3 regions of the Paenibacillus sp. IHBB 3054 genome follow, and region 2 is predicted to be linked to each of the others. Evidence: riboswitches for the same ligand, from Rfam matches in the RefSeq annotation. Region 2 holds a riboswitch; each other region holds the start of a gene.
The links. A riboswitch is a leader RNA that binds a small molecule or an ion and turns the genes downstream of it on or off. The one in region 2 is predicted to bind cobalamin.
Positions count from the first base shown of each region.

Region 1: another riboswitch for cobalamin. It lies ahead of ACQ76X_RS09455 (anaerobic ribonucleoside triphosphate reductase); the one in region 2 lies ahead of metE (5-methyltetrahydropteroyltriglutamate--homocysteine S-methyltransferase).
Region 3: another riboswitch for cobalamin. It lies ahead of ACQ76X_RS16855 (energy-coupling factor ABC transporter permease); the one in region 2 lies ahead of metE (5-methyltetrahydropteroyltriglutamate--homocysteine S-methyltransferase).

Region 1 is NZ_JBOFBG010000006.1:47,266-53,543, forward strand. It holds gene ACQ76X_RS09435 (sensor histidine kinase) at 7-1,053, shown strand; gene ACQ76X_RS09440 (class I SAM-dependent methyltransferase) at 1,190-1,777, shown strand; tRNA gene ACQ76X_RS09445 (tRNA-Thr) at 1,990-2,061, opposite strand; gene ACQ76X_RS09450 (MTH1187 family thiamine-binding protein) at 2,142-2,450, opposite strand; cobalamin riboswitch at 2,883-3,113, shown strand; gene ACQ76X_RS09455 (anaerobic ribonucleoside triphosphate reductase) at 3,449-5,434, shown strand; gene nrdG (anaerobic ribonucleoside-triphosphate reductase activating protein) at 5,431-5,946, shown strand; gene ACQ76X_RS09465 (ribonucleoside-diphosphate reductase subunit alpha) at 6,156-6,278, shown strand, end outside.
Region 2 is NZ_JBOFBG010000001.1:591,544-597,821, reverse strand. It holds gene ACQ76X_RS02960 (ABC transporter permease) at 1-1,326, shown strand, start outside; gene ACQ76X_RS02955 (DedA family protein) at 1,344-1,976, shown strand; gene ACQ76X_RS02950 (undecaprenyl-diphosphate phosphatase) at 2,049-2,909, shown strand; cobalamin riboswitch at 3,196-3,406, shown strand; gene metE (5-methyltetrahydropteroyltriglutamate--homocysteine S-methyltransferase) at 3,570-5,870, shown strand; gene ACQ76X_RS02940 (DUF1540 domain-containing protein) at 6,107-6,259, opposite strand.
Region 3 is NZ_JBOFBG010000014.1:41,266-47,543, forward strand. It holds gene ACQ76X_RS16840 (alpha-N-arabinofuranosidase) at 1-1,350, shown strand, start outside; gene ACQ76X_RS16845 (DUF6171 family protein) at 1,364-1,639, shown strand; gene ACQ76X_RS16850 (ArsR/SmtB family transcription factor) at 1,838-2,815, opposite strand; cobalamin riboswitch at 2,979-3,167, shown strand; gene ACQ76X_RS16855 (energy-coupling factor ABC transporter permease) at 3,430-4,194, shown strand; gene ACQ76X_RS16860 (energy-coupling factor ABC transporter substrate-binding protein) at 4,194-4,490, shown strand; gene cbiQ (cobalt ECF transporter T component CbiQ) at 4,474-5,265, shown strand; gene ACQ76X_RS16870 (energy-coupling factor ABC transporter ATP-binding protein) at 5,336-6,178, shown strand.

The sequences.
Region 1 (6,278 bases), on a different contig from region 2:
ATCAGAATGCTGCTAAGTTTAATTATTGCTGTTGCTATAAATAATTTGTTCATTTTATTATTCATAAAGGTTGGAACCGGAATGCAATGGGATTGGTTTGTACAATTTTTCCCTTATTCTCTTACCCCTTTGTATATTTTTATATTTATTTTTACTTTTTTAGTTCTGACACGAGGTATCGTTAAAGACTTAATCACTTTGGAACGTGGACTTCAAATTATTTCTGAAGGTGATTTGAGCCATCGGGTATCTATTGATCGACAAGATGAGCTCGGGCGTGTCGCGTTTAACATTAATCGAATGACAGAACGTTTGCACCAGCAGATTTTAAATGAACGTGAAATAGAGAAATCAAAGATGGAGATGATCACTGGTATTTCACATGACTTGCGTACTCCTCTTACAAGTATTATCGGATATATTGAGCTTTTAAGAACAAATTCATTTCAAGATAAAGAAGAATATACGCGATTTGTTCAAAACACATATAACAAAGCTATTCTTTTGAAGAAATTGCTCGATGACTTGTTTGAATATACCCGGCTCACTTCGGTCGACTCCCGCTTAGATCTGAGAAGGATAGATCTATTTCAACTTTTGGATCAATTGCTTTTTGAGTTTGAACCCATTGCTCAAGAAAACGGTGTACAAATTGTAAAAACGATCGGTGACTCCCCAATCATTATGGTCATTGACAGTGAAAAAATTGCCAGAGCAATCGATAATCTTCTGATGAACGCCTTAAAGTATTCCTTAAAGCCGGGAACAATTTGCATTCGAATGAAAACGGATTATGAACAAATTACGATTGAGGTCGAAAATAAAGGAACTCCGCTTACGCAAGATCAAGAGGAAAAACTGTTTGATCGTTTTTATAAGGTTGACCATTCAAGAAGTAGCGAAGGTATCCAAACTGGAGCAGGACTGGGTCTTTCCATCGCTAGGAATATTGCTGAGTTACATCGAGGCACCTTAATGCTTAATCATGTTAACAATGTATTTACATTCCAACTGAAATTGCCTATAGCTCCATTAGCTAACACTGTGAGTTAAAGCTGTTTCTTCATGCCTTTCTATTGGGATAGGGTGTACGTTTAGATTTTCTTTAGAACTATACACATAAAACCCTCAGAAATTTTCGTTAAAATTCTAAAGGGCCAGAAAATGTTATACCTTGGAGGGTAAATAAATGAATATTCCCGAATACCAGCTTTTTCTGCAAGGATTCCTCAAAAATCCGCAACGAGTTGGAAGTATTCTGCCCAGTTCGCGATTTCTGGCAGCTAAAATTGTTCAGTCTGTACCATGGAATGAGGTTAAGTCAGTTGCAGAACTTGGATCAGGTACAGGTGCAATCACACGCTACATCAAGGCACAGTTAACTGATTCTGCAAAAGTGTTTTTGTTTGAAAGAGACAAAAAAATGAGGGAGAGCTTGAAAGTAAAATATCCGCACTTCATTTTTCATTCAAACGCTAGCTACCTTGTAAAGAAAATAAATCAAGAAGGCATCAATCAGTTAGACTGTATTATTTGCGGATTACCATTTTTCAATTTCACGAGTGAAATGCAGGAAACTATACTTTCTCAGATTGTTAGGTCACTCAAACCAGGCGGGGTTTTAATCGCTTACCAATACTCTCTTCAAATGAAAAAAAAATTCACTGAACAATTAATCATAGAGAAAATCGAGTTTGTGCCCTATAACTTCCCTCCAACATTTGTGTATGTTTGTCGTCGGGATGAGCTGATTGACGTTGGAAAGAGCAGCTTCTGAAACAGGGCTTACTCCACATGAACATATAGGGCAAGATGATTAAATCTACAATCCTCCGGGGTATTGGTGACTTAATCACAAGCGGAAAAGACCTGCTTTTGGTAGAAGAATCAACCCCGGAAATCACTTTACTTGAATAAAGGGTAGAAGAATTAAAAAAAGCGCAGCCTCCGAAATTCCGGAAAGCCGCGCCATGATTGAGTTGCTAAGGATGCTGGTGAAGGGAATTGAACCCCCGGCCTACGCATTACGAGTGCGTTGCTCTACCCCTGAGCTACACCAGCTTAAAGCATTTTTTCTGTCAAACAAAAATATTATACAACTTTCAGCCAAAAACGCAACCTTTTTTCACAATATCCGGGCTTCAATTCTCCTGCAGCTTGCGTTCAACGGATTGCAGCTTGCTGCGGCTTGTAGACGGCTTGTCGCGGCGGTCATCAATCTTCAGCGACGTGGATACCCGCTGCGCCCCGGCAGCGAAAGGAGACTCATGCAGCGCTTCTACGGCAGCCAGAATCCGCGGGATCGGTCCTTCGATAATCGTCCCCATGGATGTAAGCTCATAAGTGATCCCTTCCACTCCCCTGAGCACACGCTGCATATCGGCCACATAGCTGCTAAGGCTCGTGCTGCCTGTGCCGATCGGAATTACGGTAACTTCGCCAATTGCCATCCTGAACCCCTCCTTAATATGCTGTAAAGCAAAACCCTTTATGAAAACTTCCTCGTGTCAACTCATTCCGGACATAAACCTAAAACTCCTGATACATGTCTCCAGCCTGTTCTTATTGTAGCAACTCCGCCGCACACTCACAAACCGCCGCGAGGATTGTTGCACCATTTAACACCATCCGTAACCCTTCGCCCCCCCGTATTTCTCCGTTAGGCATTCCAGTGTCACGCTCACTATATTTATGGAGTCTTTGTGGCATCTTTTAAGACAATTTATGACTTTATCCAGACACTTTTTGCACCCGGCTTGTGGATTACCTGTGGACTAACTGTGGATCATTTGTGAGTAAAACCGCAGAACCCGCTCCCCGCGCGGAGTTTCAAAAAATGGTTTACAAACACAACATATTGGGTTATTTTTATCTAACGACAACAAAATATAGTGGAAACAGGTGTTTCGCTCTTTCAAGCGAGCTGAAGCTTAATAGGGAAACGCGGTGCAAATCCGCTGTGGTCCCGCCACTGTAACCGGATGCCTGCAGGCTTTCTGAAGCCCGCGAAGCAGCGTCTACCGGCAATAGCCACTGAGGGGCGGTAAAGCTCTCGGGAAGGCGCCGGAAGATTCACCGGAAGCCAGGAGACCTGCCTGTTTCGCCGACACCATCATTCATGCCTGCGAGGACCAGGTGAGGTGTCCGCAATGCGGCCTGCACAAGCAGACATAGCCTTCCCGTGTTTTAAGGAGCCAAGGCTGCCGATACCTGAAGGCGATAAACCGTTATCGCCCTCAGGTATCGGCTTCTGCGGAATATATAAGAACAGGACAGAGATTACCCCTGTCCCCTGCTTGTATGTTCATCAAGACAACCGGCAAATATCCTTTAAGGATATTTCGTACGCATTCGGGCATTTCCCGCCTCCTCGGCGGGAGATGCTTTTTTACTGCTATCAGGAAGTATATACTTCGTTCTTACTATACCGAGGGGAGAGAGCTAGACAATGACGCTGCTGGAGAAACGGTACAACGGTGGACAAGCTGCACAGGAAGTTCTTTTGGAGGAAGTTATTCATTTGGGACGGGATATTATCGACAGCCGGGATTTGGATCTGCTGCGCGAGAATGCCAATTTGAACGGAGAAAGCTTCTCCGGCAAAATGAGCAAATTCGGCAGTGAATATTCCAAGTGGTATGCCCGCAACTTCACGATGCCGCCACAGCTCGTGCAGGCTATTCAGGATAATGTCGTGTACGTCCACGATCTGGATCAATATGCCATCGGAACGACCAACTGCATCTTCATCCCGTTTGAGCGCCTTCTCCGCGAAGGCTTCAATACCGGCAACGGCAGTGTCCGTCCTCCGAACTCGATTATGACCGCAATGTCGCTGGTTGCGATTATTTTCCAATCCCAGCAAAATGCCCAGTACGGCGGCGTATCCGCCAATAAACTGGATTACGATCTTGCCCCGTACGTGACCAAATCCTTCGCCAAGCTGTTCCGCAAGGGACTGGAATACTTTGAAGAAGGACAAGCCGGTGATCACCTCGGCGAAATCACGATGAGCCGCAGCGATCTGGCGGAGCAGTATCCGCGCGCCTTCCGCTTTGCGCAGAAAGAGACCGAAAGCGAAACACTACAGGCAGCAGAGAGTATGATACATAATCTCAATACGATGTCCAGCCGTTCCGGCGGACAGATTCCTTTTACCAGCATCAACTATGGCACCTGTACCTCCCCCGAAGGCCAGCTTGTGATCAGTTCCCTGCTGACTGCCACCATGAACGGCCTCGGCAGCGGAGAAACACCGGTGTTTCCGATCCAAATCTTCAAATGCAAGCAAGGCGTCAACCAGAAGCAGGGCGATCCGAACTATGAGCTGTTCCTTAAAGCAGCCGAATGTTCCGCACGCAGACTGTATCCGAACTTTGCCAATCTGGATGCTCCGCTCAATATGCAGTACTATGATCCAGCTGACCCGGACACTGAATTTGCTACGATGGGCTGCCGCACCCGGGTACTGGGTGACCGTTTCGGACGCGATCACTGCTCAGGCAAAGGCAATCTGTCCTTCAACACCCTTAATCTGGTCCGTCTAGGCCTCGCTCACGGCACTGTGACAGGCCGCCGTCTTGCTCCCGACGAGGAAGGCTTCTACGACGACCTGAATCATTATATGGATATTGCGCTGGAGGGCCTGCTGCACCGTTTCCGGATCCAGGCGGCCCAAAAAGCCAAAGCCTCCGATTTCATGATGCGCGAAGGCGTCTGGGAAGGCGGCGAACAGCTTGCTCCAGAGGACAGCGTAGGCGATCTGCTGAAGCACGGCAGTCTGTCGCTCGGCTTCATCGGTATGGCGGAGTGCATGAAGGCCATGTACGGCAAACATCATGGCGAGGACATGGAGGTCCATGCCAAAGCGCTCGCCGTTGTCCGCCATATGCGTGAGTACTGCGACCGCAAGAGCGAAGAACTTGATCTTAACATCACGCTGTTTGCAACACCTGCCGAAGGCTTGTCCGGCAAATTCACCAAGGTGGACCACAAGGTGCTTGGCTCAATTCCCGGCGTAACCGACCGCGAATATTATACGAACTCCTTCCACATTCCGGTGTATTACGAGATCAGCGCGGCCAAGAAGATTAGCCTTGAGGCCCCTTTCCATGAGTACTGCAACGCCGGAGCCATTTCCTATGTGGAACTGAACGGCAATGCCCGCAGCAACCCGGCGGCTTTTGTCAAAATCATCCGCTACGCGCTGGAGCAGGAAATCAGCTATTTCAGCATTAACCACCCGATTGACCGCTGCTCCGGCTGCGGCTATGAAGGGGTTATCGGCACGAACTGCCCTTCCTGCGGTGCGCATGAGCATGACACCCATATCCGCCGCCTGCGCCGGGTAACCGGATATTTGACCGGCGACTACCAGACCCGCTTCAACGCCGCCAAGCAGGCTGAAGTAAGAGACCGCATCAAGCATCTATGAATATTTGCGGTTACTACCCGGAATCAATTAATGAGGGAGAGGGCATGCGGGCCGTCCTCTTCCTCAGCGGCTGCCGCCACCGCTGCCCGGGCTGCTTCAATCCGAAAACGTGGAATTTCAATTTCGGTGAAGTGTTCACCCTGGAGCGGCAGCGTGAGATTATTGCTGAAATTGCCGCTAATCCGCTGTTGGACGGCCTGACGCTGGCCGGCGGGGACCCTTTTTTCTCGGCAGAAGAGGCTGCGGGCTTTATCCATGAGCTTCGCGCCGTGCTGCCGGATTTCTCAATTTGGATTTATACCGGTTATACGTATGAAGAGCTAACGGCTTCTCCTGGCTCGCCGGAATGGAATCTGCTGGCCTTGTGCCATGTAGTGATTGACGGACGATTTGTAGAAGAGCTAAAAGATACTACCCTTCCCTACCGGGGAAGCAGCAACCAGCGGATTATCGACATTCCGGCCAGCCTTGCCGGCAAGGAAATCATCCATTGGCAGCCTGCTGTACTTTAGCTTCTTGGAAATATAAATTTCATGGTATACTTTAAGCTTCTGTTTTCCGCAGACTCGGATTCTAGCACGCGATACGATCTATCGCCTGTTTCGAAAGCACGCGCTTTGAAATGTCGGCTGAGCCGCCATTTCCTGGCCGCTTTCTGCGCTATAATATATCAATTTTTAATATTGAAAATTAAACCCAAATACGAAAGGATGAATCCCCTATGCCAGAACTCGTAGTGAAACCCGACAACCGCCAATTGGCTTTTGATCAAATCCGCCTCTCCGTTTACGCCGACCGTATCCTGAACGGCCTTGAGCAATTAAGCAAAGAAACCTTGCTGCGC
Region 2 (6,278 bases):
GGAGGCTATGTTCTGGCCGCTACCACGACCGCAGCGTCGGTGGAGAGAGTGATGTTTCCGGTGGTGGCCATTACAGTCGCTGGCACTTACTTGTTCTATACACAGCTTAGTCTATATGTAGTTAGGATAATGAGGAAAGTCCGGCGGTTTTATTGGCATAAGACAAACATTATTACGCTCTCGGGCTTAACCTACCGCTGGAAGGACAACGGGCGGATGTTTTTCATGGTGACGATTGTTTCGGCGGTATCCTTCACCTCTGTCGGGGTATTTGCTTCTATTCATACACTCTCCAAAGAACTGAAGCTGGATTATCCGGCAGCGGTTGGTTATGTGGCCAAGGGCAATGAGGCCGGGTCCGCTGCGGAAGAGGATTTAAACGGGATAAAAGCGGAACTGGAGCGGTTGAATCTTCCCTATCGCTCGCTGGAGATCCAAATCAAATATGCGGAAGTAGAGTCTCAGACCGGTCCCGACAGTACAGAACGTTTGCCGCTGATGGCTTACAGTGATTACAAACAGGCGCTCCAGCAAGCCGGATTTACCTCCCGCGAGCAGCCGCTCCAGGGGAACGAAGGTCTGGTCATGATCGGTTCCCAGCGTGACCGCAGCCTGACCTCTGAACGAGTTCATGCCCTTTATAAGCTGAAGCAGGGAGTAGATATTCAGGAGATCGGATATACGGAGCATGTGCCGATTGCTGAATATCTGCTGCCGGAGCTGGATGGGAGGGATGGCGGTGATTTCAGCGGAGTAGTCGTCAGTGACAGCTTGTTCGCCGCCATTAATCCCGTGCAAAGAGATTTGTATACCGGGTTCTATGTGGACCAATTCCAACAGACGGTTGGTATTGCTTCGGGACTTGCGGACAAAGGCAAAGTGTCCTACGAGAGCAAATCCCCTTATGCCGTTGTGGTCAGCGGCACGCTGTTCGAAATTCAGCGGACGCTATACAGTACGATGCTGTTTGCTTCGCTTTTAGTCGGCACCGTTTTTTTTATCGCCGCAGGCAGCTTTTTGTACTTCCGGTTGTACATGGATCTTGACCATGACCGGCTGCAGTATTCCACCTTGTCCAAAATGGGCCTGACCGACCAGGAACTGGACCGGACCGTGACCCTGCAATTGTCACTGATGTTCTTTATTCCGGTGGGGCTTGCCATCCTACACAGCTTGTTCGCCTTTATTGCGCTGCAGCGGCTGTTCTATCTGTCCATCGCTGCCGAAACGGGTGCGGTGCTTATCGGCTACCTGGCTGCGCAGGGGTTATACTTCTTCCTTATCCGCAGCCGTTATTTGCGCAATCTCAAAAAAAATCTCATCTGAACGCGGAGGAGCACGAAATGAAAACATGGATTACCGATTTTATGGAACAGTTCGGCTATCTGGGCATTTTTCTGATGCTGGCCCTGGAAAATATTTTTCCGCCTATCCCCTCGGAGGTAATCCTTCCGTTCGGCGGTTTCATGACAACCACTTCCGGGATGACCATCCCCGGCGTGCTAATCGCCTCAACGGCTGGCTCGCTGCTGGGAGCGCTTGTGCTGTACTGGATCGGCCGGATGCTGGACGTGAACAGACTGGAGCGGATTGTGGACCGCTGGGGCGGACTGCTCCGGATCAGCGGAAAAGATATCCGCAAAGCGGATGCCTGGTTCGACAAATACGGCTACTGGACGGTATTGTTCTGCCGGATGATTCCGCTGGTGCGGAGTCTGATCTCCATTCCTGCCGGAATGTCGGGGATGAAATTCGGATTATTCATGCTGTTTACGACGATCGGGACGCTCGGCTGGAATGTGCTGCTTATTCTGCTTGGTGCTGCGCTGGGAGAATCCTGGGAGGATATTGGCGTGTACATGGAAGCTTACTCGAGTGTCGTCTACGTATTGATTGCTGTGGGAGTTGTTGTGGGTGGTGTGCTCTATTTCCGCAAACGCCAGTCCGGTAGAAAAGCGGTAGATACCACGGATTAATTTAATACACAGGTTTCTCAGAACATTTAAAGCCTCGCATAGGGTGAGGTCAACAAAAAGGAGGGGATCAATATGGAGCTGCTGACTATCATGAAAGCCATCATTCTGGGCATTGTAGAAGGATTAACTGAATTTGCTCCGGTATCCTCGACCGGCCATATGGTAATCGTGGATGATATGTGGCTGAAATCCCAGGAATTTCTAGGAAAATATGCGGCGAACACGTTCAAAGTAGTCATCCAGCTGGGGTCGATCCTGGCGGTAGTCATCATTTTCCGCAACCGGTTCATCGACTTGCTGGGTCTCAAGCGGTTCAGCCGCAAGGAGCTGACGGCGGTGCCGGAAGGGCAGCCTCCGGTGGAGACGGAAGGCCGGCTGAAGCTGGCGCAGGTCATTGTGGGACTTATTCCTGCAGGAATTTTCGGGTTTCTGTTCGAGGATTACATCGACGAGCATTTATTCTCGACGTCGACGGTGCTGATCGGTCTGGTCATTGGTGCAATATTCATGATTTTTGCCGACCGGTTCGCCCCCAAAAAAATCAAGACAGAGAGTGTTGACCAAATTACATATAGACAGGCGCTATCGGTAGGTTTGATCCAATGCTTGTCGCTCTGGCCCGGCTTTTCACGCTCCGGATCGACCATCTCAGGTGGAGTGCTGCTGGGTATGAGCCACCGTGCGGCTGCAGATTTCACCTTTATTATGGCAGTGCCGATTATGGCGGGTGCGAGTCTGATTTCACTGGTCAAGAACTGGCAGTATTTTACGATAGATGCCCTGCCGTTTTTTATTGCCGGGTTCATTAGTGCCTTCCTGTTCGCGCTGCTCTCTATGAAGTTTTTCCTGAAGCTGATCAACCGGATCAAGCTCATGCCGTTTGCGATTTACCGTCTCGTTCTTGCCGGCGTAGTCTACCTCGTTTGGTTCTAAAAGACAGGCTGGAATAGTCCGTTGATTGCTATCATTTATCGAAAAAGAACCGGGTGTACCTCCTTGCCAAGGACGGTGCGGCCGGTTCTTTTTGCTGTATACCAAACGTTTTGCTGAAGCTGCTTCTTAAAGGGAGGCTGTGAGGGAATGTGCGGCAGAATCCCCGCAAAATGAGCCTGCACGGCGCCAGCTATAGGGAATGTGTATAACGGGAATACCCGTAAATCTGTTGCGGATAAGGTATCGGATTCAGTATGATGGCATCAGATTACGGGATGAATACAATTTGCAAATATCGGAGACAGGCGCCAGCCGGAGCATCAGAAAGGCCCGGAGGCTTAATAGGGAAATTCGGTGACAAGCCGATGCGGTCCCGCCACTGTAACGGAAGAGTTCATAGCAGCCTATGTCACTGGCCATCTCTACTTCGCCGGGAAGACTTGCTGATGGATGCCGACGCCGCTAGCCAGGAGACCTGCCTGTCTCAACAGCACTGCAGTACCTACGGAAGATAGGGAGGTGTTAAGACGTTACCCATTGGCAGCCCATGGGCGTCTTTCCCTGCGGCCTGGTTAGGGGAAGACGCTCTTTATTATTGATAACGACTGAGATCATTAACTAAAGCTTAAGGCATTTACTATAGACAAGGGAGTGACTGTAATGACAAACAACATCAAGACGAGCAGCCTCGGTTATCCGAGAATCGGAAAGAACCGGGAGTGGAAAAAGACGCTGGAGGCTTACTGGAGCGGCAAAATCAATGAAGAAACCTTCCGCGCGGAAATGGCCGGTATTCAGCTTCAGCACCTCAAGACACAGCAGCAGGCCGGGATCGCACTGATTCCTGTCAATGATTTCACCTTTTATGACCATGTGCTGGATACCGCTGCTATGTTTGGCATTGTTCCTCCACGTTATGCCTACGACGGCGGTGACATTCCGCTCGATCTGTACTTCGCCATGGCGCGCGGCAATTCGGCCGCCCCTGCCTGCGAGATGACCAAATGGTTCAATACGAATTACCATTATATCGTGCCGGAAATCGGCGAGCAGACTCCCCGCCTGATTGAGAACAAACCGCTCGCTGCCTACCGTTTCGCCAAAGAGCAGGCGGGTATTGAAGGCAAGCCGGTTATAGTCGGGCTCTATACCTTCCTGAAGCTCTCCAAGGGATTCGCTGCTGATCAAATTGCAGAGGTTGCTGCCCGTTTCCTGCCGGTGTATGTGCAGCTGCTGCAGGAGCTGCAGCAGGAAGGCGTGGCTTGGGTACAGATCGACGAACCGGCAATTGTCACCGGCTTAACCGCGGAAGAAGTGGAACTGCTGGGAACTATCTACAGAGAGATCGCTGCAGCAGTGCCCGGACTTCAAGTCTTGCTGCAGACTTACTTTGAAGCTGCAGAGCCGCTGGAAGTGCTGCTGGAGTTGCCTGTGCAGGGTATCGGACTGGACTTTGTCCATGACGGCGGGGCTAATCTGGCGTCGATCCGGCGCCTGGGCTGGCCGGAGGACAAATGGCTGGGAGCGGGCATTATCGACGGGCGCAATATTTGGCGCTCCGATCTGGATGCCAAGCTTGAGCTGGTCCGTGCGCTGAAGTCCCATGTGCCGGACGAACGGCTGATCCTCCAGCCATCCTCCAGTCTGCTGCATGTGCCGGTAACCGTTCAAGGCGAGGACAAGTTAAAGCCTGCGGTACGGCAGGCGTTGGCCTTCGCCGACGAGAAGCTGGCGGAGCTGAGTCTGATTGCAGCAGCGGCGGGAGAGGATGGACTGGTCTATGCCGCAGCGCTCGCCGAGAGCCGCGAGGCGCTGAATGTGTTCCGCGCCCTGCCGGAACGCGGGCGCCGGGATGTGGCTGAGCAGGTGCGCAGCCTGGATAAGCTGCCGGACAGCCGCAGCTTGCCCTTCGCGGAACGCGTAAAGGTACAGCAGCAGAAGTGGCAGCTGCCGTTGCTGCCGACAACGACGATCGGCAGCTTCCCGCAGACGCCTGAAGTGCGCCAGGCCCGGCTCAAATGGCGCAAGGGCGTCTGGAACCAGGAGCGTTATGACGGATTTATCCGCCAGCAAATTGCAGATGCGATTACTTTTCAAGAGGAGCTCGGGCTGGATGTGCTCGTGCACGGTGAATTTGAGCGGACGGATATGGTTGAATTCTTCGGCGAGAAGCTGGCAGGGTACCTCTTTACCAAAGGGGGCTGGGTCCAATCCTACGGTTCACGTTGTGTGAAGCCGCCGGTCATTTATGCCGATGTCGCGTTTACCGGCCCTATGACAGTGAAGGAAAGTCTGTACGCCCAGTCCCTCACCAGTCTTCCGGTAAAAGGGATGCTGACCGGTCCGGTGACTATTCTGAACTGGTCGTTTGTCCGTGATGATCTCAGCCGTGAAGAGGTGGCCAACCAAATCGCCCTTGCCTTGCGTTATGAGGTTCAGGCGCTTGAGGAAGCGGGAATCGAGATGATTCAGGTGGATGAACCGGCGATCCGTGAAGGCCTGCCGTTAAAGGCTGAAGATCATGAGCATTATTTGAACTGGGCGGTAAGATCTTTCCGTATCGCTACCAACCCTGTGAAGGCGACCACGCAGATCCATACGCATATGTGCTACAGTGAGTTCAATGACATGATCGGATCAATCTCGGCGATGGATGCCGATGTAATCTCCATCGAGACCTCGCGCAGCCATGGGGAGCTGATCGTCAGCTTTGAAGAGCAGGAGTATGGCAAGGGAATCGGTCTTGGTGTGTATGATATTCATAGTCCGCGTGTACCGAAGGTAGAGGAAATGACACAGGCTATTGAGCGGGCGCTGCGTGTGCTTGATGCCGGACAGTTCTGGATTAATCCGGATTGCGGCCTGAAGACACGGGGCTGGGAAGAAACCGGAGCGGCGCTGCGCAACATGGTGCAGGCTGCCGTGATTGTCAGAGAGAAGAGCGGAGCGGTCAGCCGCTGATACGTCCGTTATAACTGGCCTCCAATTTCCTGGTGATCCGGAGGGGGCTGAATATTCCGGAAGAAGTCCAGCTAAGGTCGGCATATATACTGTAAAAACCAATCCGGGGTATTCCACCCCGGATTGGTTTTTTGTGGCGATCTTTTTTAGTATAAACACTTGATAATAATTCTCATTCTTGATAGAATGGGTAACAGAAAAGAAGGAACCGTGGAGGGTCCCTTCTAAGTTTACGCTTATTTACTTTCGAAAGTTTTGCAGTCTGTTTCTTCAGACTGTGTAGGCTCTTTGGAGCTGTGATAAGCAACAAAAATGGACTCAGCGTTGCATTTGTTCTCTTCTGCCCAATAGGTGCAAGAGTTCACTGCGCACAATACGTCTTTTGCCATGAGGGTTCACCTCCCCTTA
Region 3 (6,278 bases), on a different contig from region 2:
ATCCGCAACGATGTTGTGGAAGCGCTTAAAGAAATCAAGATTCCGGTGCTCCGCTGGCCGGGCGGCTGCTTCGCCGATGAATATCACTGGAAAGACGGCATCGGTCCGCGCGAAGGCCGCAAACGGATGATCAACACGCATTGGGGCGGTACGGTGGAGAACAACCATTTTGGCACCCATGAATTTATGGAGCTATGCGCCATGCTGGATTGTGAGCCTTATATCAACGGCAACGTCGGCAGCGGCACGGTCCAGGAAATGTCGGAGTGGGTGGAGTATCTGACGTTTAACGGCGTTTCGCCAATGGCGGAGCTGCGTCAGGAGAATGGCCGGCAGGAGCCGTGGGCCGTGAAATATTTTGGCGTGGGCAACGAGAACTGGGGCTGCGGCGGAAATATGCGTCCTGAATATTATGCCGATCTGTACCGCCGGTATCAGACCTATGTGCGCAATTATGGAGACAATAAGATCCATCGCATTGCCTGCGGTCCGAATGTCGATGATTATCACTGGATGGAGGTCCTGATGCGTGAAGCCACCCGCTATATGGATTCCATCACATTGCATTATTACACCATTCCGGGTCCTGCCTGGGAACAGAAGGGGGCGGCTACCGGATTTGAAACCGGCGAATGGTTCTCTACGCTGGAGAAGGCGCTGCGCATGGATGAGCTGGTAACCCGCCATAGTGTAATTATGGATAAATATGATCCGGAGAAACGTGTGGGCCTCATTGTCGATGAATGGGGAACCTGGTATGATGTTGAGCCTGGAACCAATCCCGGCTTCCTCTATCAGCAGAACACGATCCGTGATGCGCTGGTTGCGGGTGTGACCCTCGACATTTTCCATAAGCACAGCGGCCGCGTTCGGATGGCGAATATTGCCCAGACGATCAACGTGCTGCAGGCTGTAATTCTTACTGAAGGCGAGAAAATGCTGCTGACTCCTACGTACCACGTATTCAACATGTACAAGGTGCATCAGGATGCGGAACTGCTTGATCTTTCGCTGGAGAGTGGCACCTATAGCTTCGAAGGCCGCGAGATTCCGGAAGTCTCGGCCTCAGCTTCCATTACGGCGGAGGGTGTAATTCATGTCAGCCTGTGCAACCTGAATCATGCTGCAGCAGCATCGCTTCCGCTGGAGCTGCGCGGACTTGCCGGGAAAGAGGTTGAGATTACAGGAACGACGCTGGCCGGAACAGCAATTGATGCCCACAATACATTCAGCCAGCCGGAGGCAGTGACGCCACAGCCGTTTACCGGCTTTAAGCTGGAAGGCGGCAAGCTTAACGTTGAGCTGCCTCCGATGTCGGTGACCGTGCTGGAAATTACCCCGAAGGCTTAAGGGAGCATCCGATATGAGTACTTTATCGACCTGCAAGGGCTGCCGGGAAGAGTACAAGGTGACGGATGCCCAGATTGCCCGGATTCTGGCTTCATCAATGTTCACCCCGGACAACACCGCTTCAGATGAAGTATACAGGGAGCGGGTTGCCCTTTGCTCAGCCTGCCCGAAGCTCCAGGATGGCGTAACATGCACAGCCTGCGGCTGTATCATTCCGGTCGTGGCCAAGCTGAAGGAGCGTGGCTGCCCGTTGCCGGGCGGCGGATTGTGGAGTCCGGTCACTGAGTAGCGGTTCCGTCAAGCCGTTGGAGAACCTTTGTCACAGAGGAAGTGTCCATTGGCTGTGAATACCGGAAAGAACCCCCTGGAGTCCCAGGCATACTGAAACTTTAAACGCCCCATCCCTCGCGGTATTGTATCCACGAGTGATGGGGCGTTTGTTTGAGAAAAATTTATAGATGGGCTTGACAGAGCAGGCATCGCTTGGCTAGGAAACTGTTCCATTCCCATTGTCAGTACCTGCTGCTGCATCCCTTTTATCCGCGTCAGCACCATTGAATCCATCGGTATAGAACAGCTCTACGACCAGATCCTCGTTGTAATTGCCGAAGCCTTTGCCGAATAAGGTGAGGCCGCCGATATGTTCGGCATCCTCTTCCACCGAGAGCCTGAAGGTCCACTGCTTGTTGCGGATTGCAACCTGCTCCAGCGTAATGTCGGAGAGTTTTAAGCCGTCCATATAGGTTCCTTTTGGGGTAATGCGCAGCTGCTTGAGCAGGCCGTATTGATTGGTGTATGCCGGCCACCATGCAGGGGTATATTTCCCCGGGCTGTCTCCGTAATCGCCCGGGCTGGTCCAATACCCGAGCTTCTGGCCATTCAGCGTGAACGCAATATCCGAAGGCCAGTTATTATTGGTTGACGGTGCTTCGGAGGCAATCTCCATCGTAATGATGAGCTCCTCCGGCTGCTGGCTGGACAACAGGAAGTTGGGTATTTTGTATTCAACATAACCTTTGCCAAACCAGAGAATTCCGGCATTCATCCGCTCCATATCCCAGAAATAACGCGGATCGTCGAAGCTGCCGATGATATGCTCGGTAGTGGCCAGCCCGCAGGTTGGCTCTATCTCAAAGTCGGAATAATGTCCGACCGGTATTTCTTTCCGGTGACCCTTGCGCTCTGCTTTGGCCTGAATTGGGAAGATGATCTCCACACCTTCAGCGGCAAGAGAACAAATCTTCTGCAGTCCACTTCGTCCGGGAGCCATATGGGTGCGGATCAGGCCGGCCGTTTCCAGCTTGCGCACATGCATTGTCATAATGGCGCTGCTCAGCTTGACCGCTCCCGCCAATTCCTTTACGTTCATGGGCTGAACAGCAAGCAGCTGCAGCATTCGCAGACGTACAGCGCTTGAGAGCGCCTCGTACACCGGCAGGGAATCTTCGGTAAGATCAAGTTTCATTTTCTGGGTACGCCTCCGGATTCAAGTTATATAGTTAATAATTATATTACTTAAATGGCTTTCTTACAACCCGTAGGGTTCAACGGATGGTGCGCTGGAGAACTTTGCCGCTCCACTTTTATCACAGACACCGCCCGGCGAAGTCCACTATAATGTACAGGACAAATTAGCGATAAGACAAGGTGCCCTTGTAACTACAAGGGGTAACAGGGAATCGGGTGCAAATCCCGAGCGGTCCCGCCACTGTAAGGAAGAGCTGAACTTCAGCATGTCACTCGGCAAACAGCCGGGGAAGACGAAGGAAGGCGTTATGATCCCGAGCCAGGAGACCTACCTTGTTTGCGCGCACCACGACTCTACGCGGATAGGAGCGGTGTACGAATTGGTTAAAGAGATGAAGGCATGCAGTTTTGGAGACGGTGGATTTTGAAGATTTGGTACAGAGCAAGTGCCAGCTTCAGCTCCCCCACATTACAATTCTGCGATTCTCCGCGCTGTTGCAGCGCGACCACCATCTCTTACATATCTGATGACGTACATAGCACTCCCACCCCCCGGGGCGGGAGTTTTTGATTTGATGACGCACAAAATGACGAATCGATGGAGGGAAAAGGATGAACAAACGCAGATTTTGGAGTTTTGCTGCACTCATTGCCGGATTTACCGTTTATTTTTTGCTGAATGAGCCGGGCACTGCTAACGCGATGCATATTATGGAGGGTTTTCTGCCGGTAGGCTGGGCCGTATTCTGGTGGGCGGCGTTTCTGCCGTTTTTTGCCCTTGGAGTCCTTAAGCTGAAGAAAATGACCAAGGACAACCCGGAGCTGAAGCTGCTGCTTGGGCTGGCGGGTGCATTTACCTTTGTATTGTCGGCACTCAAAATGCCTTCCGTAACCGGAAGCAGCTCCCACCCTACAGGAACGGGACTTGGTGCTGTAATGCTGGGGCCGCTGCCGATGAGCGTAATCGGGTCTGTTGTGCTGCTGTTCCAGGCGCTGCTGCTGGCACACGGGGGGATAACGACACTCGGTGCGAATGCCTTTTCGATGGCGGTGGCCGGTCCTTTTGCCGGGTATGCGGTCTATAAGCTGATGATGAAGGTGAATGGACGTGAAAAGCTGGCAGTCTTTATGGCGGCGGCAGTGGCCGATCTCATGACGTATGTGGTGACCTCGGTTCAGCTTGCAGTGGCTTTTCCGGCGGCAGACGGAGGTGTGCTGGCTTCTCTGATTAAGTTCGGCGGTATTTTTGCCGTGACGCAGATTCCGCTCGCCATCAGCGAGGGGCTGCTGACCGTGCTGCTCTGGAACTGGCTGAAATCCTACAGCCCGAATGAGCTGTCGCTGCTGAAACGGCAAACCAAGGGAGGAAGTCTGTGATGAGCAATAAGTGGAAAAATGGGTTGATGCTGCTGGCGGTGATTTTGCTGGTGGTGCTGCCTCTGCTGCTGGTGAACGGGGAATTCGGCGGGGCTGACGATGCCGCAGAGGGTGTAATTACAGAGATTGATCCCGGTTATGAGCCCTGGTTCAAACCGCTGACCGAGCTGCCTGGCGAAACGGAAAGCATGCTGTTCGCGCTGCAGGCGGCGATCGGGGCCGGAGTGATTGGCTATTCCATCGGCCTGCTGAAAGGCAGACAGGACCGGCGCAAGCTTAATGATCAGAAGAATTGATGCGTTATCCTACAGCAATGCGCTGAGGCAGTTGCCCGCGATGTGGAAAAGCCTGTTCGCAGCGTTCATGTTCATCCTTTCCTATGCGCTTCATCCGGCCTTGCAGCTTGTGATTGCGGGCTGGATGACCGTGTGGTGCGTCCTGTACGCCAAAATCCCGCTGCGCGCTTACGGCCTGCTGTTTGGTACGGCACTTTTGTTCTTTTGTCTGAGCCTGCCGGCACTATTGCTTGAAATTGGCCGTCCAACTGCCGGTGAGGCGGTAATGTCCTTGCAGCTCCCGGCTTCGACTCGTTCACTATACATTACAGCGGAGGGACTGCACCGGGCAGGGTTGCTGCTGGCGCGCGTGTTGGCCTGCCTGACCTGCTGCTTTTTTATCATATTTACAACACCGTTCGGAGAATTGCTGCAGGTACTCCGCAGGCTGCGGATGCCGCAGATCGTACTGGAGCTCATGCTGATTATGTACCGTTTTCTGTTCCTGCTGAGCGATACCGCACATGGAATGATGCTGGCCCGGCGGCTGCGCGGCGGCAGGAGAGGACGGGTGGCCAAACTGCGGGAAGTTGAGGGAATGGCGGGCTCACTGTTTGCGAATACGATGCACCGCTACTACGGGCTGTCGCAAGGGCTGATAACCCGGGGGTACATGGGTGAGATCATTTTGCCGCCTTATGTGTCACGCCCGGTGCCGCGCAGATTCGCGGTTCAGGCCTGCACCGGTATTTCCCTGCTGCTGCTCGCTCAGCTATGGATCTTGCGGAGCTGGTGATTTCTTGATTAGGGAAGCGGCCAACGGCAGGAGTTAAAGTGGAGACTGAACTAAGAGTAAGGAGATTGCAATGAATAACGAATATAGCCTGGTCTTTGAGGGGGTCGCCTACAGTTATCCGGACACGGCGGAACCTGCGCTGCGGGAGCTGACTGTCTCCATCCCCAAAGGACGAAAAACAGCAGTGCTCGGCCACAACGGCTCCGGCAAATCAACCTTGTTCCTGCATGCGGTTGGCGTACTGCGTCCGCAGAAAGGCAAGGTGCTGCAGGGCGGTACCCCGCTAACCTATTCCAAAAAAGAGCTGGCCGCCCTGCGCCGCCGCGTGGGCCTCGTCTTTCAGGACCCCGAGCAGCAGCTGATTCTTAGTACGCCTATCGAGGATATTTCTTTCGGACTGCGGGGGACGGGCATGGATGAGGCCGCTATTCAGAAGCGCTGCCTGGAAGTGCTGGAGCAGCTGAATCTGCTGGCTCTGCAAGACAAGCCGGTTCATCAGCTCAGTCTGGGCCAAAAAAAGCGCACGGCGCTCGCAGGGGTCATGGCGATGGAGCCGGAGCTGATTTTGCTGGATGAGCCGACCTCCTATCTGGACCCGCTCTCCGAGAGACAGCTGCTTGCGGGACTTGAGAGCATTTATGCCAAGGGCACCACGGTGGTCATGGCGACGCATGATATGAATCTGGCCTACCGCTGGGCGGACTGGATCATCGTGGTGGATAAAGGCGTCTGCCGGGCAGCCGGATCGCCGGAGGATATTTTTGCAGACGGGGAAGACATTCGGGCGATCGGCCTTGACCTGCCGCTGCTCGCTGATTTATGGCATAGCCTGCCCGGCCGTTTGACTGCCGGGCAGACTGCTCCCCGGAATGCAGAAGAGTTCAAAGCCATTCTGAAGCGGGAAATTCAATAGAGTGATTACGTCAATGACAGATGTGAAAGTACCTGATTGGGCAGAAGCATCTGCTAGATATAGAGCGTTGTAGCAAGCAGCAGGGAAAGCATGAAATCAA